4 regions of the Lysinibacillus louembei genome follow, and region 3 is predicted to be linked to each of the others. Evidence: riboswitches for the same ligand, from Rfam matches in the RefSeq annotation. Region 3 holds a riboswitch; each other region holds the start of a gene.
What was found. A riboswitch is a leader RNA that binds a small molecule or an ion and turns the genes downstream of it on or off. The one in region 3 is predicted to bind cobalamin.

Region 1: linked by a shared signal. The riboswitch ahead of metE (5-methyltetrahydropteroyltriglutamate--homocysteine S-methyltransferase) and the one ahead of R6U77_RS02355 (ABC transporter substrate-binding protein) in region 3 are both predicted to bind cobalamin.
Region 2: linked by a shared signal. The riboswitch ahead of R6U77_RS10370 (DUF4430 domain-containing protein) and the one ahead of R6U77_RS02355 (ABC transporter substrate-binding protein) in region 3 are both predicted to bind cobalamin.
Region 4: linked by a shared signal. The riboswitch ahead of R6U77_RS16740 (hypothetical protein) and the one ahead of R6U77_RS02355 (ABC transporter substrate-binding protein) in region 3 are both predicted to bind cobalamin.

Annotation. Positions count from the first base shown of each region.
Region 1 is NZ_CP137624.1:3,224,112-3,230,133, reverse strand. Features, by position in the region: gene R6U77_RS16070 (hypothetical protein) at 1-811, shown strand, start outside; cobalamin riboswitch at 932-1,113, shown strand; gene metE (5-methyltetrahydropteroyltriglutamate--homocysteine S-methyltransferase) at 1,299-3,581, shown strand; gene R6U77_RS16060 (hypothetical protein) at 3,595-3,786, shown strand; gene R6U77_RS16055 (hypothetical protein) at 3,907-4,140, shown strand; gene R6U77_RS16050 (histidine phosphatase family protein) at 4,137-4,688, shown strand; gene R6U77_RS16045 (NUDIX domain-containing protein) at 4,698-5,168, shown strand; gene R6U77_RS16040 (Rpn family recombination-promoting nuclease/putative transposase) at 5,202-6,022, shown strand, end outside.
Region 2 is NZ_CP137624.1:2,096,678-2,102,699, reverse strand. Features, by position in the region: gene kynA (tryptophan 2,3-dioxygenase) at 1-396, opposite strand, end outside; gene kynB (arylformamidase) at 396-1,016, opposite strand; gene kynU (kynureninase) at 1,016-2,287, opposite strand; cobalamin riboswitch at 2,435-2,635, shown strand; gene R6U77_RS10370 (DUF4430 domain-containing protein) at 2,805-3,524, shown strand; gene R6U77_RS10365 (S-layer homology domain-containing protein) at 3,602-6,022, shown strand, end outside.
Region 3 is NZ_CP137624.1:485,713-491,734, reverse strand. Features, by position in the region: gene argS (arginine--tRNA ligase) at 1-670, shown strand, start outside; gene R6U77_RS02360 (acyl-CoA dehydrogenase family protein) at 865-2,019, shown strand; cobalamin riboswitch at 2,130-2,312, shown strand; gene R6U77_RS02355 (ABC transporter substrate-binding protein) at 2,495-3,436, shown strand; gene R6U77_RS02350 (FecCD family ABC transporter permease) at 3,498-4,478, shown strand; gene R6U77_RS02345 (adenosylcobinamide amidohydrolase) at 4,478-5,932, shown strand; gene R6U77_RS02340 (cob(I)yrinic acid a,c-diamide adenosyltransferase) at 5,938-6,022, shown strand, end outside.
Region 4 is NZ_CP137624.1:3,345,702-3,351,723, reverse strand. Features, by position in the region: gene R6U77_RS16750 (metal ABC transporter permease) at 1-19, shown strand, start outside; gene R6U77_RS16745 (Fur family transcriptional regulator) at 16-435, shown strand; cobalamin riboswitch at 474-654, shown strand; gene R6U77_RS16740 (hypothetical protein) at 792-1,346, shown strand; gene R6U77_RS16735 (bifunctional adenosylcobinamide kinase/adenosylcobinamide-phosphate guanylyltransferase) at 1,518-2,051, shown strand; gene cobS (adenosylcobinamide-GDP ribazoletransferase) at 2,065-2,832, shown strand; gene R6U77_RS16725 (histidine phosphatase family protein) at 2,805-3,395, shown strand; gene R6U77_RS16720 (bifunctional adenosylcobinamide kinase/adenosylcobinamide-phosphate guanylyltransferase) at 3,347-3,751, shown strand; gene R6U77_RS16715 (ECF transporter S component) at 3,753-4,235, shown strand; gene R6U77_RS16710 (hypothetical protein) at 4,240-4,905, shown strand; gene R6U77_RS16705 (DUF3298 and DUF4163 domain-containing protein) at 5,077-5,697, shown strand; gene R6U77_RS16700 (hypothetical protein) at 5,694-6,022, opposite strand, start outside.

The DNA of each region.
Region 1 (6,022 bases), 1.2 Mb from region 3:
GATGCTTGTAGCGGTATGCTTTTTATGTGTAATACAAAGCGTAGAAGCGCATACTGTGACAGAAAACAATATGTATGAGGATGTAGCACCCACAGCTGAAAATGCACAAAAAATATTATTATTAAATAGCTTAGGCTTGCTTGGCTATAATGGTCAGGATATGAAGCTAGGGCAGGATGAAAATTTGTCGCGCATGGAGTTTGCGGCGTGGCTTGCAGGCTTTTTCCATTTAGAAGGGGATAATTTTGAGCAACAAGCCAATGCGAGCTTGCAGGAGGAATATGTGTCCTCCTTGCAAGGCGATTTGACATATGGTGAGCTTAATGCAGCCTTGTTCCATAAAAAACTCAAGCTGGACAAGCCTGAGGCAACATTAACAAAGGCACAGTATATCGATTTTATTGTTGAGCATTTAAATGAGGATATGGGCGGACATACGCTAGTACAGATGGGCGGCTTTATGGAAGGACCTACAGGTGTGATTGATGATGTGAAAACAGCGGATGGCGCTGTGACACTCACAATTGATGGCAAAGACTATTTGTTATCAGGACATCCACGCATATCTGCACAGACGGATAATGCAGAAGAGTGGGCTGGTAAAAGGGTAGAGCTGTCTTATTTTACAACGAGCAATAGTAGTCATGGGCATCACCATGCTGAGCAGCAATCAAATGATGAGGCTGCCTTGCAATATGTTCAGCTAGAGCAGACAGTGGCAGAGGACAATACGAAAAGCAAATGGCTTATGCCCGCAATTATTATTGCAGTGCTTGCAATACTGGCATTGTTATTTTTGAAGCGTAAATAAAGGGAAGGGGCTGTTTGAAAATCCATTTTCAGACAGCCTATTAAAGTATAGTAAAGAAATAAAAATATTAAGAAAAGATAGCATTTTCATTTAAAAGTATGATACAGTAATAGCACAATTGAATAATGTGTAAGATTTGGTGTCAAGCGAAAGCTTGACTTAAAAGGGAAGTCGGTGCGAATCCGACGCTGTCCCGCAACTGTAAATCGGAGCAAATCACAAATGCCACTGGTGAGAAACTGGGAAGGCTGTGAGGCGCAGTGATGATAAGCCAGGAGACCTGCCAACATCTAGTACACACCAAATACCTACGTGGAAATAGGTGGTGAAAAGTAACAATTGTTACGAGTACGAGCGATCAAACAATAGCGAATGGAGCACCCATTTCGTGTTTTTTTGCAATGTTCGAATTTATAGCCATTTTCCATCAAAGGAAAATGGCTTTTTTGCGCACTTTAAAAATGACAAAGAGAGGTTGATGAAAAGCATGGCATATGTAGCAACAGCAATTGGTTATCCGTATATCGGAGAAAATCGCGAATGGAAAAAGTCATTGGAGAAGTTTTGGAAGCAGGAATTAACAGAAGACGAATTTGTCACACAGCAAAAGGAAATTCGTTTAAGTCGTATTGAAAAGCAATTACAGCTTGGCTTGAACATAGTTTCGGTTGGCGATTTTACCAACTATGACCGCATACTAGATACAGCGGTAATGTTTGGACTGGTACCAAAGCGTTTTAATTGGCAAGGTGGCAAAGTCGATTTAGCAACATATTATGCGATGGCACGTGGAAATAAAGATGCCGTTGCTTGTGAAATGACGAAATGGTTTAATACAAATTATCACTATATTGTGCCAGAATATGAAGGACAGACATTACAGCTTACAGAAAATACTTTATTGAAGCATTTTGTTGAAGTAAAGGCAGCATTTGATATTACAGCAAAGCCAACGCTTATTGGTCCTTATACATTTATCAAGCTAACGAAAGGCTATGACCGCGTATCGAAGGCATCCTTTGTCTTAGCCTTATTACCTTTGTATATACAAGTAATCAAGGAATTAGCAGCAGCTGGCGTACAATGGGTGCAGCTTGAAGAGCCTGCCCTTGTTACCACGTTAAATCAAGAGGAAATTCAACTTGTACAAGAAATATATGGACAGCTTACAACAGCAGCACCTGAAGTGAACATTATGCTGCAAACGTATTTTGAGTCGTTATCAGCCTATGAGCAGCTTGTTCAGCTACCAGTGCAAGGTATCGGACTTGATTTTGTGCATGGCTATCAGGATAATATGCAGGCATTGCGTCAGCATGGCTTCCCAAGCGACAAAGTGCTAGCGGCAGGTGTGATTAACGGACGTGATATTTGGCGTGCAAATTTAGCCGAAGTGAAGACAATGATACAGGCAATCGAGCAGCTTTCAGGTGCAAAGGAGCTATGGATTCAGCCTTCTTGTCATTTACAGCATGCACCGATTACAACGAAATTTGAGACAAAACTAGATAAGGTGCTGCTCGATGCACTCGCTTTTGCAGATGAAAAAGCAGTAGAAATTGTAGAGGTGGTTGCCAATTTACAAGGACAAGAATCAACGGCTATTTCTGCTAGTATGAAGGCGATTGAAGCTTTGAAAAATCATCCGATTCGCAACAACAAAGTAGTTCAGCAAGCGGTTCAAACAATTGAGCAAGCAGATTTTGAGCGCAGCACGCCATTTATAGAACGTTTAGCTATTCAACAAAAGGCACTGCAATTGCCGCTTTTCCCAACAACAACAATTGGTAGCTTCCCACAGTCTGATGAAGTCAAGCAAAAGCGCAACGCATGGCGCAAAGGCAATTTAACAAATGAGGAGTACAATGCCTTTTTAGAGCAGGAAACAGCACGCTGGATTGCCATCCAAGAGGAGCTGGATATTGATGTGCTTGTGCATGGCGAGTTTGAGCGTACAGATATGGTGGAGTATTTTGGTGAAAAGCTAACAGGCTTCGCATTTACAACAAATGCATGGGTCGTGTCCTATGGCTCTCGCTGTGTCAAACCACCGATTATTTATGGTGATGTAGCATTCGAGGCACCCATGACAGTGAAGGAAACGGTGTATGCACAAAGCTTAACAAAGCGTCATATGAAAGGGATGTTAACAGGTCCGGTAACGATTTTAAATTGGTCGTTTGTGCGTGATGATATTGCACGTAAAGATGTCACATATCAAATTGCATTAGCGCTACGAAAAGAAATTGAATCTCTGGAGGAAGCAGGTATTTCGATTATTCAAGTGGATGAGCCTGCATTACGTGAGGGGTTACCGCTGCGTAAAGAAAATTGGAATGCTTATTTAGAATGGGCAGTAGGGGCATTTAAATTAGCAACAGCAAGCGTCAAGGATGAAACGCAAATTCATACACATATGTGCTATTGCGAGTTCAACGATTTCATTGAGCCAATTAGCGCCTTAGATGCTGATGTTATTTCCATTGAAACATCGAGAAGTCATGGCGAATTAATTAACTCATTGCAGCATAACCCATACGATAAAGGCATCGGCTTAGGCGTTTATGATATTCATAGCCCCCGTGTGCCAAGCGAAGCAGAAATGTTAACAATTATGCAAGACAGCTTGCAAGTGTTAGCACGCAATCAATTTTGGGTCAATCCAGACTGTGGCTTAAAAACGCGCAAAGAGCCTGAAACAGTGGCGGCACTTGCCAATATGGTGCAAGCAGCCAAAACATTGCGTCAGCAAATCGAGCAAGTGATTTAAAGAGGTGTACACGATGGACCAGCAAATAGTTAAACATTACGAGCAAGTATTAAAAGCAAATATTATGCAAATTCAGCTTAACGGAGCTTCACTAACTTTGTCTGAGCAAGTAGCACAATTAGTGGCGAAGGATAGAGCAGACCAAGCTGAGATTCGTCGAGCCTATGATAATGTGGTACGTGAATTAATCGGAGAAGCGCTGTAATGAAAAAGAGTCACTTTACGAAGTGGCTCTTTTTTCATTTGCAAAAAATAGGAATTTATAGCAAAATAGAATTTGATATTTCTAATTTTTACATATATTTCACATCGTGGAGGTAAATAAATGAAAATTCAACAAGAGGGCGATTATGTCGTGATTAATAATTTTAAAATCGAAGGATACATTTTAGCAGAGCGCTGTGAGCAATGTGGCAACCCGAAAATTCGCAACGATCAATACGATGCTTATTTTTGTGCCTACTGCAATAAATGGCTTGAAGAGAAATGCACAGACCCCAACTGTCGTTATTGTCCACAAAGACCAGACAAACCGATACCAGAGGCATATGTGAAATGACCACTATTTATTTTGTACGTCACGCACACTCACATTACACGCCGGATGAGTATAATCGCCCATTGTCAGAACAAGGCTGGATAAAGGCACAAAAGTTAGTCAATGTATTTGAAGGAATTGATATTCAGGCAATCTATGCTAGCTGCTATCAAAGAGCAGTAGAAACTGTTCAACCGATTGCTGCAAGTAAAAAACTAGCTATCACTCAAGAAAAAGCATTGAATGAGCGCATTTTAGCAAAAAGCAGTGTTCCTGATTTCGCAAGTGCCATCGCTAAAGTATGGGCAGAGCCAACTTTCTTTTTTGATGGCGGAGAGTCCAATATAATGGCTCAGCAGCGGGTGGTACCAGTGCTAGAGGAATTATTAATGCGCCATCAAAATGAAAAGATTATCATTGGCATACATGGTAACATTTTAACATTGTTGTTGCAGCATTTTAATCCAAAATATGATATAGATTTTTGGCAAAGCTTGAAAATGCCAGATATAGTTGTAGCGAAGTTTAAAAATAAACAATTGCTTTCTACAACACGATTAATTAAGTAGGAGATACCTATGGAAATAAAAAATCATGGATATATATTTCAAAAATTTATACCGCTTCAAGAGCATGAGCTAACAAGCTTTGAGCAGCTAGCTGGCTCCTATGCTATTATTCAATCCGAGGGTAGATGGCTTATTTGCTATAATCGCTGGCGCAAGCAATGGGAGTTGCCTGCGGGAGGTTGTGAGGCAGATGAAACACCGAAACAATGTGCTGTTCGAGAATTGTATGAGGAAACGGGACAAATAGCAGCCGAGCTCTCTTTTTATGGGGTGCTAAAAAGTCGAAATATTCAAAATGATAATGTCAAATATAATCCAGTATATTATGGGGTAATAGAACAATTGATGCCTTTTGTTGAAAATGAGGAAACGGCTTGTATTTTACTATGGGATATGAGAGCAGCAATTGAGGCAATTGATGAAGTGGATTTAGCGCTCTTGCAGGCAATCAATCTTTTGTCCTTGAAGCGCCTTGTATGATATAGTTAAATCAATATATTAGAGGTGATTGTGATGAATCGAAAGATACTGAAACGGCTTCCTTTACACAAATTAATGGACTTAAAAGTTGATTACGCCTTTAAACAAATGTTCGGTAGTGAAAAGAATAAAGAAATTACGATTGTGTTTTTAAATGCTATTTTGCAACGAACAGGTCGTGATACGATACAAGAAGTGCTATTTGCTAATCAAGAAACTGGTGGCGAGTATGAAGAAGATAAGCAGTCGCGCTTAGACATTGTTGTTAAAACGCAAAAAGGCGAATGGATTAATGTCGAGATGCAGCTATCCAATCAAGAAGATATGTTAAAGCGTACATTATATTATTGGTCTCGTTTATACGCGGCACAACTACAAAAAGGAAAAGGCTATCGCACATTGCGTCCAACGATTACGATTAATATTTGTAATTTTACGGTTTTTGAGGAGCAAAATTATTATCATAGCACATACCATTTGTATGAAGATACGACTTTGAAGCGCTTGCAGCCAAAGGATGATGTATTAGAAATCCACTTCATCGAAATGAACAAATTTTTAAGTGCTTGGCATCAAGAGCAGCTCAAACCACTGGATGATATTTTAGCGAGGTGGCTGTTACTACTTGGCATGGTTGACGCTCGTAAAGAGCACGTCTATCAAGACATTTACCGAGAATTGGAGGTATTAGCAATGAAAGATGAAACTTTATTAGAAGCATTCAATGTATGGGAAAGCTTAAGCCAAACACCGGATACAATCATTGCATACCAATCTCGTCTAAAGGCTATTTTAGATGAAGAAGCGCGTTTGGATGATGTGCGTGAAAAAAGCCTGCAGGAAGGATTAGAAAA
Region 2 (6,022 bases), 1.6 Mb from region 3:
TAGCAAGCGATTTTGATACGATTGAAAGCCCGATGAATTACCAAGTGAGTCACGAAATTGCAAATAATCCGCAGGCGTCAACGTTGCCAGCACATCCCACACATTTTTCAACTGATTTTGCACCTGTGAAACACGTGCTAGCTTTTTAAATGACTCAGGTAAGCGCCCATTATGGATATCTACCGTAGCCGATTTGACTTCATGTAAAATTTGCTTCATCCACAGCTCACTCACATGATGCACCGTAATAAAAAGCATTTCATCATGCTCCTCTGTCAACGGCTGTTGGCAAGCTAGTACTTCATTTAAATGTAAATAATCCGTATATGTCATACGGTCTTTAAAATCTGTGACGATTTTTTTCTCATCCTCGAATGGCTTATAATTATTTGACATCATTGTTCCTCCTTGATGACTGCTCTGACAGGGCTACCGTCCGCACCTTCAATTAACAGCGGTAAAACAATCATGTCATAACGCCCCGCCTTGATGTACTCTAGCAATAAATTTTCTACTATATAAATATCGCTTTTTGCTAATGCGTGATGGATTGGTAGCTCCTTTGATGCAACCTTATCAACGGATGGCACATCGACACCAATCAATTGAATGCCACATTCCTTTAAATAGGCTACCGTTTCTAAAGTTAATGTTGGTACTTCCTCAGGAAAAATATGTGCGTTGGCGATTGCCTTCGTTTTAAAAAAGACAGCCTTTACCCCTGTCAGCTTTCCTCTTACGTGGGTCACTTCAATAAAATCATTATCTAAGCACTCCACAACGACCACTTTGCCAATACAGCGCTCTAAATCTAAGTGCTCAAATGTGCATCCATCGTTATCAAAATGGAATGGCGCATCCATATGTGTGCCTGAGTGAAGGCTCATTTGGAGCATGCCAACATTAACCGAGCCTGTTTGCTCCTTTGTCGCTACTGTTTCATAGCGAAATTTTGTATCGCCTGACCATGTCGCAATATTTTGATTTAACGGCTGTGTTATATCAATCCATCCCATTACGCAACAATCTCTCTTTCATTGCTAAACTTCTCATATGCTTTCGTTTCCATAATATCCTTTAATATCTCAAAGCATGTATACACTTCCTCAAATGTGTTATACATTGCCACCGCAGCTAGGCGGATGCCTTGTGGTGCTCGGAAATCTGGAATGATGCCTCGTTCCTTTAATGCTTTGCAAATACGCGCAGCATCCTTGTGCTCTAAATAAATATGACCACCACGCTCTTGGTGTGCCACTGGACTACATACTTTAAAGTCATATTCACTCAACATATCCTCCACACATTGCAGCATGTAATCCGATAACGCTAGCGAGCGTTTGCGAATATTTTCAATGCCCATTTCATTAAATAATTCAAGTGCCCCTAAAAGTGGTGCCATACTTAACACATTTGGCGTACCAATTTGGAAAGCCCCCACCTCGGCTGCTGGCTCAAATGTATGGCTCATCGTAAATTGCTTTTCCTTGTTTGAGCCAAACCAACCGGCTAAGCCTGGTGCTGTACCAAAATGCTTTTCATGGACAAAAAGAGCTCCTGTACTGCCAGGTCCCCCATTCAAATGCTTATAGGTGCACCAAAATGCAAAATCAACATCCCAAGCATGCAAATGATGCACAACAGAGCCGACTGAATGACACAAATCAAAGCCAATTACAATACCACGCTCATGCGCTGCCTTCGTTAATTTTTCCATATTTAAAATTTGCCCACTACGATAAAGCACGCCAGGTAAAACGATTAATGCAACTTCCTCTGTCATCGCTGCAATAATATCTTCCTCTGAAAGCGTTTGCCCGTCACGTGAAGCAACGCGAATTAAATGCGATTCATCATAGCCCTTCAATGCTAATTGTGATTTCAATGCATAAATATCAGAGGGGAAATTCAGCTCATCCGCTAAAATTTTCGTTCTCTTTCCTTCAGGTTTATAAAACGTTGCAACAAGCTGATGCAAATTGCTGGTTGTAGACCCTGTTACGATTACTTCATTGTTATTTGCTCCAACAATTTGTGCCATTTGTGCACCAAGCTTTTCAGCAAGGAAAAACCAAGCATGCTCCCCCTGTGTCCAGCCATCAATACCGTATTCCTTCCATGAATCAATCAAGCTATGCAATGTTTCCTCTGCACGCTTTGACATAAGCCCTAATGAATTACCATCAAAATAAATACGTCCCTCCTTTATGTAAAAGGCTTCTCTTTTTGAGGGAATTTCATATGTCTCATCTAAATTTTTGGCATATGCTAAAGTATTTGTTGTCATGCGATTGCCACCCCTTTAACTAGTCTTCCTCTTGATACTATCATACTCGAGAATTTCTTCTCTAGTGAATTTACTATGTTTCTACTTGAAATCTCTTTTTCTTTATTTTTTAATTGCTTACTTTGTGCTATACTTTCCTCAAGTGGATAATGATTGCAGAATAAAGGTGCTCTTTCACAGAGCTTAATAGGGAATTCGGTGCAAAGCCGAAGCTGTTTCCGCAACTGTAAGTGTAAATGACTACAGCGTAATACCACTGTCAAACGAGGAAAAATGCCTCTAGTAGATGGGAAGGTGCTGATTTTAGGATACACAAGCCAGGAGACCTGCCTTTATTTTATCGTATTAACTCTCTTCGGAAGCTAGGAGAACTTACGGCAAAGCGGACAGGCTAACAATGTTTTTGCGCCTTTTTCTGTTTTCCTAAAAGATGCTTCCCTTTTCGGTGAAGCATCTTTTTATTTTCGAGTTAATTGCAAGAACATTCACGAAATAAAAAATTTAGGAGGTTTTGTAAATGGTTCAATTCAAAAAATGGTGGCATTTAGCGTTTGCATTGCTTTTAGCATTTGCGCTCGTATCACCAACAGCTAGTGCAGCAGTATTACAGCCTGTAAGTCAGGAGCTACAATCAACAACGTTTGATGTTGAATTATCGATTGATGGCTTGGATGATGAAATTTTAGGGTTAACGACAGCAACAGTTGCAGAAGGAACAACAGCACTAGAGCTTGTAGAACAAGTGTTAGATAACGAGGGTATTCCTTATGTAGTAGTTTCTACTCAATATGGCCCATATCTCCAATCAATTGATGGACGTGCTGCAGGTAGCTTAAACGGTTGGGATGGCTGGGTGTATACAGTAAATAACATCAGCCCTAATGATGGCTTGGCAGATTACGTATTAGAGCCTGATGATGTAGTTCATATTTATTACACTACATGGGCTAAATTACAAACAACAAGTACAGTTGCCATAAATGATAACAATCCTACTGTTACAGTAGATTTAACTGGTGATTTATTTGTAACACCAGGTGTCACTAATTTAGCAAACTGGACAATTAATACTGGTACAACGGCATTAACAGCGCAGTCTGTTACTGTAAATACTGACCAACAAGTTGTGATTACATTTGCAGGTCAAGCGCAAGCAGGCACGATTACCATTACTGCCTCTGCCAATGCTTTATTCGGTAGCTCAGCAAGTGAGCCGCTTGAAGTAGAAGTGAAATAAGGAAGTAAATTGATACTGATAAGAGGAAGCATTTCCCCTTATCAGTATTTAACTATTTATAAAGGAGTGGCTTTTTAATGGCTATATGGAAAAAACAGCTACATATAGCGCTTGTCTTTATTTTAGTGTTATCGCTATTCTCTCCGGCTAGTGTAATCAAGGCACAGCATTTTGAAGGAGAAACAGGCGCGCTGAATAGTGAGAATGCTCATAATATTAGTGAACAGCATCTTGATGATTCAACTAAACAAGATAATACGACAGAACCTGATAATGAAAAAAAATTAGAAGATTCAACAGAGCAGGATCATGCATTTGAATTAGCTGAACTAGAACAGCCAATACAATTAAATGATGCAACAATTACTCCATTTATGGAGATCTCTCCTCTGTCAGTTAGCGATATTCAATTAAATATAGAAGAACCGTTACTATTACAAGTAGCTGAGACATTTGAACTGATAGCAACTACTTCAACAACAGAGGACAGTGCATCAATTGAATGGACTTCAAGTAATTCTGGAGTTGCAACTGTTGATAATGGATTAGTAACAGCTAAGGCAATTGGCGAAACAATCATTACTGCTAAATTAGGTACTAATACTAAAGCAATCACAGCATATGTTATTTCCCCTGAAGCTCGCGAAGCTATAGATTTTATCCTAGCCCTTCCGCCAATTACAAGTGCTGATGAGACAACATATCAGCTCTTACTGCAAGCAAGAGAGCTAGATAGTAAAGTAAAAGCGCCTGCTCGTACTTTATTGATAACAGCAGGTAAACTACCTTACTTCACTATGTTATTAGAAAAAGAAATTACCTATTTCAAATTGTATATGCAGGACCCTAACAATGATTTACCTACTCCTGAGGAAATGACTTCTTTAAGTGAGGAAGTAAATAGTAAATTAGATACTATTCGTGAAAAATATAGTACCTTGATTAAAACTTCTGGCTATAGGAAAGTTACAGATTCAGAGATCCTTGCATTTAATGACAATTTGATAGCTAAAGAAGTTAAATATGCTTACCTGGCTATCAATGCGCTTCCTAAAATAGAAGAGCTAACAATTAATACGACAATAAAAGAGCAGCTAGATTATGCAAGAAAAAAATATAATATTCTACCAACAACATATCGAAATAATAATAGCGTAAGTAATAAACAAGAACTATTTGATAAAGAAGTTCGATATGTAGAGCTATTAATTGACGCTATTGATATAGATAGCACATCAGCAAAAGAGCAATTAGCTACCGCAAAGGCTGCCTACAATAGTTTAAATCCAAAAAGTTTACAAAATAATGTTTCAAACTATGATGATCTTATAAAAAAAGAGCAAATAATAAATGCAGAAGGTGATATTAACCAAGTCATCACAAAGATTAATGCATTACCATCTTTAGAAGCCTTAGTTTGGGCTGACCGACCAAAAGTAATTGAGGCACAACAGGCCTATGACCAATTGCTAGATGAGTTTAAAACTCGTGTCACAAACTACGCAAAATTAGAGGCTTTACAAAAACGTTTAATAGAATTGCAACCTCCTACAGTCGATGCCTATCATGCTGTTGCCAATTATTTATCATCAAGCTCAGCTATACCTACTTATGGGTCAGAATGGACAATTTTAACATTAGCTCGTGGTGACAATTCTGATAAATATAAAGATTATTATGAGCAATATTATAGCAATCTCGTAAAACATGTAAAAACAACAAATGGGAAAATAGGTAGCCAATCAACAGATTGGTCTCGAGTAATTATTGCACTTACTGCAATTGGCAAAGATCCTAGAGATGTTGGTGGTTACAATCTGGTAGAAAAGTTAACAGATTATAATTTTGCTATAAGTCCTGGCATAAACTCCGCAGTTTATTCATTGATTGCCCTTGATACTTGGGCATTCGATTTGCCTGAAACAGCAACTACAACACGAGATAAATTAATAGATTATATTTTATCGAAGGAAATTAAAGGCGCTGGGGGCTTTGCATTAAGTGGTAGTAATGATGACGCAGACGTAACAGGGATGACGCTACAAGCACTTGCACCATATTATCAAAGTAATACGAAAGTACAAGAAGTAATTAATCGAGCAGTAGACAAGCTAGCAGCAATGCAATTACCTAATGGTGGCTATAAATCTGCTGATTATTCTGTAGTCAAAGGGGTTGAAAACCCTGAAAGTGCTGCTCAAGTTGTAACAGCACTTGTAAGCTTAGGAATTGATGTAAATAAAGATGAACGTTTTAACAAAGTGATTTCTAATATTATGACATACCAATCAGACGATGGCGGCTTTAAACATAGCTATAGCCAAAATAAAGCCAATGGCATGGCAACAGTACAGGTCGGTTACTCATTAGCAGCCTACAACCGTCTACTAAGCGGTCAAACAGCGCTTTATGATATGTCCGATACAAAAGATCGACCTTCTACACCTGAGGATGGCGATGGTGATGATGACGAGGAGCCTTCCCCTCCTGACAACAAT
Region 3 (6,022 bases):
TAAGCTTATCAATATTTGGGGCGCTGACCACCACGGCTATATTCCTCGTATGAAGGCAGCAATTGAGGCACTTGGCTATGCGCGTGATACATTAGAAGTAGAAATCATTCAAATGGTACAGCTTTATAAAAATGGCGAGAAATTTAAAATGTCAAAGCGTACAGGTAATGCAGTAACAATGCGTGAGCTTGTAGAAGAAGTTGGCTTAGATGCAGTGCGTTACTTCTTTGTGAAAACGGCAGGCGATTCACATATGGACTTTGACCTTGATTTAGCGGTATCGCAATCAAATGAAAACCCAGTGTATTATGCACAATATGCACATGCACGTATTTGCTCAATCGTCCGTCAAGCAGAGGAGCAAGGCTTCCGCGCAAGCATGGAAAATCTACAGCTATTAACAGCTGAAAAAGAAGTGGATGTATTGAAAAAAATTGGTGCCTTCCCACAAGTTGTAGCAGATGCAGCACAGCATCGTACACCGCACCGTATTGCAAACTATATTCAGGAGCTAGCAGCCGCATTCCACAGCTTCTACAATGCAGAAAAAGTAATCAATGCAGAGGACAAGCAATTAACAGAGGCGCGCCTTGCTTTAATTACAGCTGTACGCACAACATTAGCGAATGCTTTAAAGCTAATCGGCGTAAGCGCACCAGAAAGAATGTAACGAAAATAGAAGCTGAGGATGTCTAACATAGGCATCCTCAGTTTTTTAATGTTTCAAAGCCGTATCACACTTTAGCGATGCTGAATAAAATGCATAAAGCCTATTAAAAAACTAGGAATGAAAGATTGACTTCCATTTCTACACAACGTACAATCAATTTCAATATCATTGGAAATTCAGAGGGGGCCGCTATTTTGAATAAACAGCTTTTCATTAAAACAGCAGCACAGCGAGAGTGGTTACAGAAAATCGCTACGCTTAAGGAGTCATTTAAAAGTCGGTCACAGCAAATTGATGAGCTAGCAAGTTTTCCACATGAAAATATTCATGCATTGAGGGAGATAGGTTATACGAAAATTACTTTACCAAAGCAGTTAGGTGGGGAAGGCTTCAATATTTACGATGCCATTTTATTACATGAAACGCTGGCAAGCTATGATGCAAGTACAGCTCTAACAATCGGGTGGACCTTATTAACGGTAGGCGATTTGTTTGAGCAAGAAGGATGGGAGCCAGCGAAGCTACAAAGCTTTGCACAGGAAGTGGCAAAGGGAGCAATTATTAATCGGGCAGTGAGTGAGTTTGCAATGGGTAGCCCAACGCGCGGCGGTAAGCCGCTAACAACGGCGAAAAAAACAGCATCAGGCTGGTTAATTAATGGTCGTAAAAATTATACAACTGGGGCACCAGAGCTTGATTATTTTTTAACATCTGCTTGGATAGAGGGTGAGGAGAAAGTTGGGTTTTTCCTTATTCCACATGATGCGAAAGGTGTTTCTATAGATGAAACATGGGATGTCATTGCGATGCGTGGTACAGGTAGCCATGATTTAGTATTACAAAATGTTGAGCTTAATCCAACTGATTTGGTTGAAATTCCAAGCTATTCTACAGGCTTTAGAGTGAATGGATGGAGCTTGCTTGTTCCTGCTACATATTTAGGGATCGCACAAGCTGCACGTGATTACGCAGTGCACTTTGCTACAACACATAAACCAAATAGCTTAAAAGGACCAATAAGCGATTTGCCCAATGTGCAAGCACTCATTGGAGAAATGGATTTAGCCCTTGCGACAGCAAGGTTTACATTATATGGTGCAGCACAGGCTTATGCAGATCCAGCACGTAAAAAGCTTGTACAGCATGAGCTCAATATTGCTAAACATGTAGTAACAAACAATGCACTACAAATTGTTGACAAGGCAATGAGATTAGTTGGTGCAAAAAGCTTACAGCGCAATAATCCACTTCAGCGTTATTATCGCGATGTAAGGGCAGGCTTGCACAATCCACCGATGGACGATATGACAATAAAAAAATTAGCAGAAGCAGCGATTGATCAAATATAGAGAAGAAAGAATTTACCTTGAGTATAACTATCATATTTAACCTATACACAATCTCAATATTTCCGTTATAATTGTAATGGAGACATTGAGATTTTTTCATTGTCAATAAGTTCATAATGTAGTACGTAAGGTTCCTTGCAGCGAGCAAGGAGTAAAAGGGAAGTTAGTGAAAATCTGACGCGGTCCCGCCACTGTAAATGCTAGTTTCTAGCAATATGCCACTGATTTTTTGGGAAGGCGCTAGAAACGTTTGATGCATAAGCCAGGAGACCTGCCTTCGTATAACGCCAATGACAGCCTACGAGGATAGGATGGCAACGCTTTTTTGAGCGTCCATTTATTATCTCTCGTCTATGTCGAGGGATTTTTTATTTGCATTTTTTATATGTTGAATTGAAATAAACCTTTGGTAAATAGTACAAGTTTTGAACTGGAGACAATGATACTTCAGAGTATATTTTAGGAGGAAGTTCAAATGAAGAAGTTTTGGTCAATTTTTATGGCAATGCTGTTGGCAACAGGCTTGCTTGCGGCATGTGGACAAGATGATAAGGAGCCACAAACACAGGATGAGACAAAGGTAGAGAGCCAAGAGGAAGTAGCGGCATTTCCTGTAACGGTAGCCGATTCTTTAGGGAGAGAAATTACATTAGAGAAGACCCCTGAGAAAATCGTCTCGTTAATTCCATCAAATACGGAGATTTTATTTGCTTTAGGTTTAGGAAATGAAGTAGTTGCTGTGACAGATAACGATGATTATCCACCAGAAGTAGCAGACAAAGAAAAGGTTGGCGGCTATGAATTAGATATTGAAAAAGTTATTTCATTACAGCCTGATATCGTTTTTGCACATGGCATGAATACAGAGCAAGCAGCGGTAGAGCAATTAGAGGCAGCTGGAGTGACAGTGTTCGTTGTGAAAAATGCTTCAACATTTGAAGAGACTTATACAACAATACAGGAAATCGGCAAGCTAACAGGCAAAGTAGAAGAGGCGCAAAAGATTGAAGAGGCTATACAAACGAAATTAGCTGAGCTTCAAGCAAAAGTAGAAGGACAAGAAGAAAAATCAGCTTTTGTTGTCGTTGGAGCAACACCTGATATTTATGCAGTTGGTCAAAATACATTTATGAATGAAATGCTACAGACAATCAATGTGAAAAATGCTGTTGAAGCAGATGGCTGGCCAATGTACAGTGCAGAGGATTTTGTTGCAAGCAACCCTAGCACAATTCTTGTAACATATGCTGATGATGTGAATACAATTTTAAATAATCCAGCATTTGCTGAAATGGACGCTGTGAAAAATGGTGCAGTTTATGCAATCGATGATGCTACAACAAATCGTCAAGGCCCACGTATTGCAGATGGCGTTGAGTCAATTGCAAAAGCTATTTATCCAGATTTGTTTAAATAAAAATTTGTAGCGCTCATTAACAAAGGGGGCGTTTCCACTGAGCCAAAATAAAAAAAGCGTAATAGCATATAGTATATCGATTGCATTACTGCTGATTAGTATATGGTTAGGGATAGCGGTAGGTTCAGTGAACATACCGCTATCTACTTTATGGAATAAAGAGGCTGATCCTACAGCGTACAGCATTTTATGGAATATCCGCATGCCGCGTGTCGTGCTTGCGGCGCTTGTTGGCGCATCTCTAGCTATTGCTGGTGCGGCGTTCCAAGGTTTATTGAAAAATCCGTTGGCAGATCCGTATACGCTCGGTATTTCGTCCGGTGCATCAGTTGGTGCGGTCGCTACCATTTATTTTTCAATTTCGCTACCGATGCTTGGGATTTTTACATTGCCAATCTTTAGCATGATTGGTGCAGCAATTACAATGATTATTGTCATGACCTTTGCACGCTTTGTGGATAAAACGATGAAAATGGAAACGCTTATTTTAACAGGCGTTATTTTCAGCTCCTTTTTAGGCTCCTGTATTTCATTAATGATTGCCTTAACAGGAGAGCAGCTGCGTATGATTATGGGCTGGTTGCTAGGCAGTGTATCGATGCGTGGTTGGCCATATGTACAAATGGTTTTGCCATTTGTCCTTATTGGTGTGCTATTGATTTGGCTGAATCGTCGTGAGCTAAATGCGATGATTTATGGTGAAGAGCGTGCCAAGCATTTAGGTGTCGATGTGAAACGCAGTAAATATGTAATTTTAGCAGGTGGCTCTATCCTAGCAGGTGCAGCTGTTGCTGTTTCAGGCACAATCGGCTTCGTCGGGCTTGTCGTACCACATATGGTGAGATTGATTGTTGGGGCAGACCATCGAGTGCTGTTAATTTTATCATTTATTAATGGCGCTAGCCTGCTCATTATTTGCGATTTAGTTGCACGTACAATTATTGCACCAACAGAGCTGCCAATAGGTGTCATCACAGCATTTATCGGTGCACCCATTTTTGCTTATATTTTTTACAAACAACGTAGAAAAGGGGGAGCATAATGCTAAAAGTGGAGCATATTTCTGGCGGCTACGGCACTACACCGGTTATTCAGGATGTGTCATTTACAGTGCCAAAAGGGAAAATTGTTGGCATTCTTGGGCCGAATGGTAGTGGGAAATCTACATTACTAAAAGTTATTAGTGGTGTTCTTCCTGCAACAGGTGGTCGCGTGTTAATTGATGACAAGGAAGTTGGTACATATTCCACGAAGGAGCTAGCCAAAAAGATGGCAGTGCTGCCACAGCTACATGCGAATGCTTTTTCAAACTCTGTACGTGATGCGGTGTCACTTGGACGTTATCCACATCAATCTAGCTTTTTTTCTAGCTGGTCAGAGCAGGATGAACACGCTGTACAAACGGCGATGCAGCAAACAGGTGTCCAACACTATGAGCATGCTTATTTAGAATATCTATCGGGTGGCGAGCAGCAACGTACATTTATCGCACAGGCTTTGGCACAATGTGCAGGACTATTACTATTAGATGAGCCGACAAATCATCTAGATATTGCACATCAACAGCAAATACTAGATATGATTCGTAAGGAAGCATTAGAATGTGAATTAACAGTGGTCTCTGTTTTTCATGATATGAACTTAGCCTCCTTATATTGCGATGAGCTTTTGTTAATGGAAAAGGGGCAAGTGAAGGCTTTCGGTAAACCGCATGAAGTGCTGCTCGAAGCGCAAATCGCGGATGTCTATGGAGCAAAGGTAGCGACATATGCTCATCCAGAGTTACCAAAGCCACAAGTAACACAGCTACCAAGGATGACCCGTGAGAATTTATTTGCACCTGTTACAAAAAAGCATTTTACGCTTACAGATAACTACGTACAATTTCAAGCAGATGCACCGTTAAAGGTAGTTTCATCAGCTGTTTATAATGCAGGAATGGGCTGGTATACAACATTCCTTAATCGAACGGTGGAGCCTACTTATCCAATTGAAAATGTCAAAGAGGAAACACAAGCATTTTTAGCGGCAAGTGGCTTTGTACCAACAAATACCGTGATCATGATGACAGCGATTGCAGCACAAAATGCTATTATTGAATCATACGCTGATGGGCTCGTTATTGTAGCAGTAACTGCTGGTGTTCACCATGCTGTTGATGTCACGCGCACATATGAGGAAGAGCAATCACCACATATTGGCACGATTAATACATGGGTTATTATTAATGGCAAGCTGTCAGATGAAGCCTTTTATCAAGCGATGATTACAGCAACAGAGGCTAAAACAAAGGCGCTTGCAGAGGAAAATGTACGCGATGCAAGGACGGGTACGATTGCAACAGGTACAAGTACGGATAGTTTATTGATTGCGGCAACACAAATAGGGGAAGAAATGCCTTATGCTGGTCCAATTACTACAGTAGGCAAATGGATTGGTCGAGGCGTTTTTGAAGCAACTGCAAAGGCAATTGCCGAATATAAAAAGAGAGGATGAGGGAAATGAAGCTTTACACAAAAAAAGGTGATACAGGGAAAACGAGCATTATCGGACGTCGCGTTGATAAGGACGATTTGCGCGTAGAAG
Region 4 (6,022 bases), 1.1 Mb from region 3:
TCAGGAGGTTGCGCAATGAATTTAACACGAGCATGGGAAATTTTAAAGGACAATGGCTATAAAAAAACCGATAAACGAGAGCTCATTTTACAAATGTTTGAGGAAACAGACAAATATTTAACGGCTCGTGATTTATTGGATGTGTTGAAAAAAGACTTTCCAGGGATGAGCTTTGATACGATTTATCGCAATTTAGCGACATTTGTTGAGCTAGATATTTTGGAAGAAACCGAAATGCAGGGCGAGCGCAATTTCCGCATGCACTGTGAATCAGAGCACCACCACCATCATTTCATTTGCCGTGAATGTGGTAGCGTAAAGGAATTGTCATTATGCCCGATGGATTTGCTCGGTGGCAGCTTGCCAGGCTTTGAAGTAGAGGCACATAAATTTGAAGTGTATGGAAAGTGCCCAGATTGTTTGAATACAATTTAGATGTCATACTACAAAAATGCTCAAAAATATGATAGATTATTAACTAATTGAATAATGCTTGCAAGGAAAAGATGTAAGGGAATTCGGTGAGATGCCGAAGCTATGTCCGTAACTGTATGTGCTTGTAACGTGAAATCATGCCACTGTCCTTGAGATGGGAAGGCTTTCGCAGGAGAAAACAGCACGAGCCAGGAGACCTATCTTTTTCTAATCGTCATAATACTCTTCGGAACTAAAGAGAATGCACGGCAATAGAATATTGCATCATTTGCTTTGTAAACAATTTTCTGCCACCCATTCTGACGGGTGGCTTTTTTCATTTCCGATGAAAGCTTATTCAAACGAAAAAGGAGGAGATGGACTTGGTAAAGAAAGATATGCGCTATATTTGCTACCCATTTATGCGTGAGGCAAGCTGTTTAGTTGATTTTGAAATTCGTACAGACTCATTAACAACAAGTATTGGTACGGTTTTTCCTACATTAGAGGGGGACAATGTACAAATTGTGCGTGAAGATTTAGAGAAGCTACACCCGATGGCCTATCATGTGAACGGTTCTGTGCGTGGCAAGCTTGCTGTTACAGAAGAGGACCTGCAGTTTTTAAGCGATCGCTACGATTTTTATGTAGCACATACAAAAGAGCAAATTGATCGCTTCGTTTTACCGCAAGGAGTAGAGGCAGCAGCACGTTTACATGTATGCCGTAGCGAAGCGAAAAAATCCTTCCGTGCATTACATAAAGTAAGCGAGGAGCGCGATGTGCCAGAAATTTTATTTGACTATTTAGGGCTGCTGGCAAACGTATTTTTCGTCATGGCGGTTTATGTCAACCAAATGAGCGGACACGAGGAAATTGAGTTTATTACGAAATCATATCCAATGAAAAAGCGAAAAGAGGACGCATCATAAAATTCACTGTTAATGGTATAAGCCATTAGCGGTAGTTTTATTATGAACAGCATGTGGGACAAAGGAAGAAACAGTATACCCAGAGCTTTTTAAATAAGATATAATGTAACATAGCTGTCAGGCAACATTGCTTGGCAGCTATTCTAATTCACATATAGCAGGTGACCATATATGGGACGATTAATATTTATCACAGGTGGTGTGCGCAGTGGCAAAAGTGCCTTTGCAGAACGCTACGCACAAAAGCTTGCTGAAGGGCGCTCACTTACATATATTGCATCAGGTGTCGCATTCGATAGAGAAATGCAGGCAAGAATTGCGCGCCATCAAGCAGACCGTCAAAAGAGTGGCGTGATTTGGCACACGTTGGAGGTGCCAGATACTTTACCACAGGGGCTACAAATGCTAGAGCACGATGCCGTTATTTTATGGGACTGTTTAACGACATGGCTAGCAAATGTTTTATACAAGGCACCTCATCATATTGAGGAGCATATCGAAATGTGGAAGCAATATGTTGCAACGACACAGCAACAAAGCATGACGTTATTGCTTGTTTCCAATGAGGTTTTGGATGAGCCAGCATCCATTTATGAAGAAACAGAGCGCTATAGGCAACTATTAGGGGAGCTGCATCAATGGATTGTTGAAAGCTGTGATGAAGCCTATGAAATTGACCATCAACGGAGCATGCGCTGGAAGTAGGAGGGAGATTCAATTGAAGCATTTTTATACAGGAATATTGCTTTGCCTACAGTTTTTTAGCGCAGTGCCAATTAAACGAGAGCTGCCTTTAACAAATCAAAACGTGACAGCGATGTATGCCATTATGCCCCTTTTAAGCTTACTGACAGGTGCAGCTACAATTGGCTTTTTGCAGCTCAATCAACACTGGCTTCACTTGTCGCCATTAGTGGTTGCCATTATTTTAACAATCGTAATGATTGCTGTCACTGGTGGTATACATACAGACGGCTTTATCGACACAAGCGATGCCTTTTTTTCATATCGTGATCAGGAAAAGCGTTTAACAATTTTAGATGATCCACGTGTTGGGGCATTTGGTGTGTTAGCTGTTGTCAGTCTATTACTATTGAAAATTGCCTTTTTGTATGAGGCGCTATTGCGCGAGGTGGATATGCTGTATTTTATAGCAGTTCCATTGCTAGCTCGCCTCGCTATGTTACTCTATTTCATGACAATGAACAGCGCTAAAACGACAGGTCTTGCGGCTTATTTTAAGGAGCGTGTGCAGCAAAGAACTGTAGGCATTGTCTGCGCTATTTATAGCATGCTAGTTATTGGTTATGCTTTGTACACAGGTGAATGGTCACTACTTATTTTATACAGTGTAGCATTGCTAGGTGTATTGTATTATCGACACTGGTCCAAGAAAAATTTTGCCGGCATGACAGGCGATTTGCTTGGAGCTCTTTATGAAGGGATGGAGCTACTATTATGGGGGACGCTATTACTATTCATTTAATTCGACATGGCAAAACGAAGGCAAATGTTGAACGCAAATATATTGGGCATACGGATGAGCCAATCTTACCTTTAACGCCAGTGCAGCTGACAGTGCGGCCCTCTATTGTTTATGGAAGCGATTTGCAGCGATGCCGACAAACAGCAGCATGCTATTTCCCATATGTGCCTTATAAGGCGAATGCTGATTTACGAGAGCTGCATTTTGGACAGTTTGAAATGAAAACATATGAGGAATTGAAGGATTATCCACTTTATCAAAAGTGGTTGGCTGATCCATTGCAAGTAACACCACCAGATGGGGAAAGCTTTATCGATTTTACAGCGCGTGTAGAGAGAGCAATGAAGCAAATTATTATTATGCCAGGTGATTATACATTCGTTGTGCACGGAGGGGTAATTCGTTTGCTGCTTGTGAAGTTTTTACAGCATCCATTTAATAGCGTTTATGCAGAGCATTCGACGATATATAGCTGTACGTGGTCACATTTTTCTGCATGGAAGGAGGGAGAGCGATGCACATCTACATCGGAGGTGCCTATAATGGCAAGCGAAAGTATGTGAAACAGTATTATCAAAGCTACAGACAGTATGTTTTTGAAGGAGAAATCCCTGAAAGTTCCGCTTTTACTACACAAGATGTTGTCATTGTTGGACGCTTCGAGCAGCTTGTTCAACAGCTCATACACTTAACCGAGGATGAAGTAGTAGAACAGTTGATGGAGAAGCTAGGGCAGCTGGATAAGGTGGCAACACTTGTCTGTGTTTGCACAGATATGGGGCGAGGCATTGTCCCACTTGACAAAGAGCAGCGATTTTTACGCGATACATGCGGGAGGCTATATCAAGCGATGTTTGCCTATAGCCATCAGGTGACACGTATTTGGTATGGCATTCCACAAGTAATAAAGGAGACATAAAATGACGAAGGCAAATTTACGATATCTTGTTTTAACTGCGTTATTGGCGGCATTATGTGCAATAGGTGGACTTGTAAAAATTCCTGTTTCAGCGACGGCTTCAGCGGCGCTCGATTCAGCTCCCGCACTATTAGCCGCATTTGTATTACCACCAATTTATGCAGGCTTTACTGGCACTTTAGGCCATATAGCGACAGCAGTCAGCTCAGGTATGCCACTTGGTCCCTTGCATGTAATTATTGCATTGGAAATGTTTGTGATTATTTTAGTGTTTGCCTATTTACATAAGAAGGGCTTTGATAAAATAAAGTGGCTTTGGACGTTGGTTGCAAACGGTGTGCTTGCCACATTGCCATTTTATTTTTTAATTTCACCAGCCTTTTTTATAGCTGCAGTGCCGAATTTATTGCTTGCGACAGCTATCAACATCGTTGTGGCATGGCTCTGTGCCCCACTTCTACAGCGCGTGAAAGTGGAGGGATAGCACGATGCGAAATGCCATACAAATTGATGGAAATATTATTTTAACAATCGACAATGCAGGCTGTATCGGTGAAAAAGAGGCGGATATAGTAAAAGTACCAAATGAAATTGTCGCCTATTTTGCGACGCGTGTCACGCTGTTAGAGCAATGGTGTGCAGGTGCAGAGCCAAGTCATTTACTACTCGCAAACTTTACAGGTGATGCTGCATGGGATGACTATGTAAAGGGCTGTCAGCGTCAATTTGATGAAATAGGAAAAGCTTTACCCCCGATTACAGGGTCAACAGAATCAAATTTCTCAGCATTGCAGTCAGGCTTCAGCTTGACGATGGTAGGGAAAAAGCTTTTGGAACCAACGACAGAGAACTGCCATTATTTTGTCATTGGGCAACCACTAGTAGGACAGCAGGTGATGGAGCATATGCAGGATATAGCGAGCCTACATGAGCTTTATACGTTATGGCAAGCTGGTATTATTCAAGCAATATGGCCATGTGGCTCAAAGGGGATTGGCACAGAAATCACTGCATTTACTGGGCAAGCGCTTAGCTGTGAGCTAGATATGGCAAGCTCGGCTGGGCCAGCAACAGCGGTGCTTGTTGCGGTGCTTGAAGCAGATATTGCCAGATTGTATAAGGAAATTTCAACACCGATTTATCGCTTAGGGTAGAGAAGTGATCAAATAACAGGGAAAAGTGATCAAATAGGCTCGGGAAGTGATCAAATAGATTCAAAAAGTGATCAAATAAGACAAGAAATCGCTCATAAACTTTTACCACATATGTAGCATAAGCATAACTCACGCATACAATGTGGAAAAACAAAGAAAGAGTTGGTTTTCTTGTCTTTTACATTTCCAATTACAACGCAAACGCATACTGTGCAGAAATCGCCACAGCAAATTATTTACTACCCTCAGGCTGTACAAATGCACAATCCGTCATTGCAATTTTTTATTAACCAAACGATTGCACATGAAACACAGCAGCTTATCAACAAACAAGCGGGAGATTTGCCGTCCACGATTGAGCAAATGCTTGGCACATATGAGCTGAAAAATAATCAACGTGATGTGTTTAGCTTAACGCTATCAAACTACGTTTATTTTTATCATGCAGCACATGGAATGACATACGTGCAACCATTGACATTTGACTTGAAAAAGGGGCAGCTGTGCCAGCTAAAGGACTTATTTAAGCCTGATAGCGCTTATGTAAGTGTTTTATCGAAGCATGTGCAGGCGCAAATTAAAGAGCGTGATATCCCAACTATAGAGCCATTTACGGCAATTGAGCCGAATCAATTTTTCTATATTGCGGACAAAACGCTCGTTTTATTTTTCCAATTATATGACTTAGCACCGTATTATTATGGCTTGCCAATGTTCCCAATTTCGGTGTACGACATTGAAGATATCATCGTAGAGGATGGGCCACTTGGGCGAATGATAGCAGGGAATTAATGCTCCTTCGCCTTGTGCCAGCCTTTGTAGATATCGATACAAGCTGTAATAATGATTATGATGATTGTCGCAAAAATAATAGCGCTAATTCCTTGCTCTATTTTTGCGGGTGCTGTCTGCATAATAGTAGCTAAATAGGGGGCTAGCTCGTTATTGATTAGATTATCATGACTAATAATAATGATACTGATAATCGTTGTAATAAGCTTAACGATAAGATTGGCAATGGCTATATTCATCGTCCATGCGCGCTGCTTGAGTTTATATAAAAGCAGCGCTATTTCTAGTGCTACAGCAAGCAATAAAAGTGGCAGACAGGCAAGCA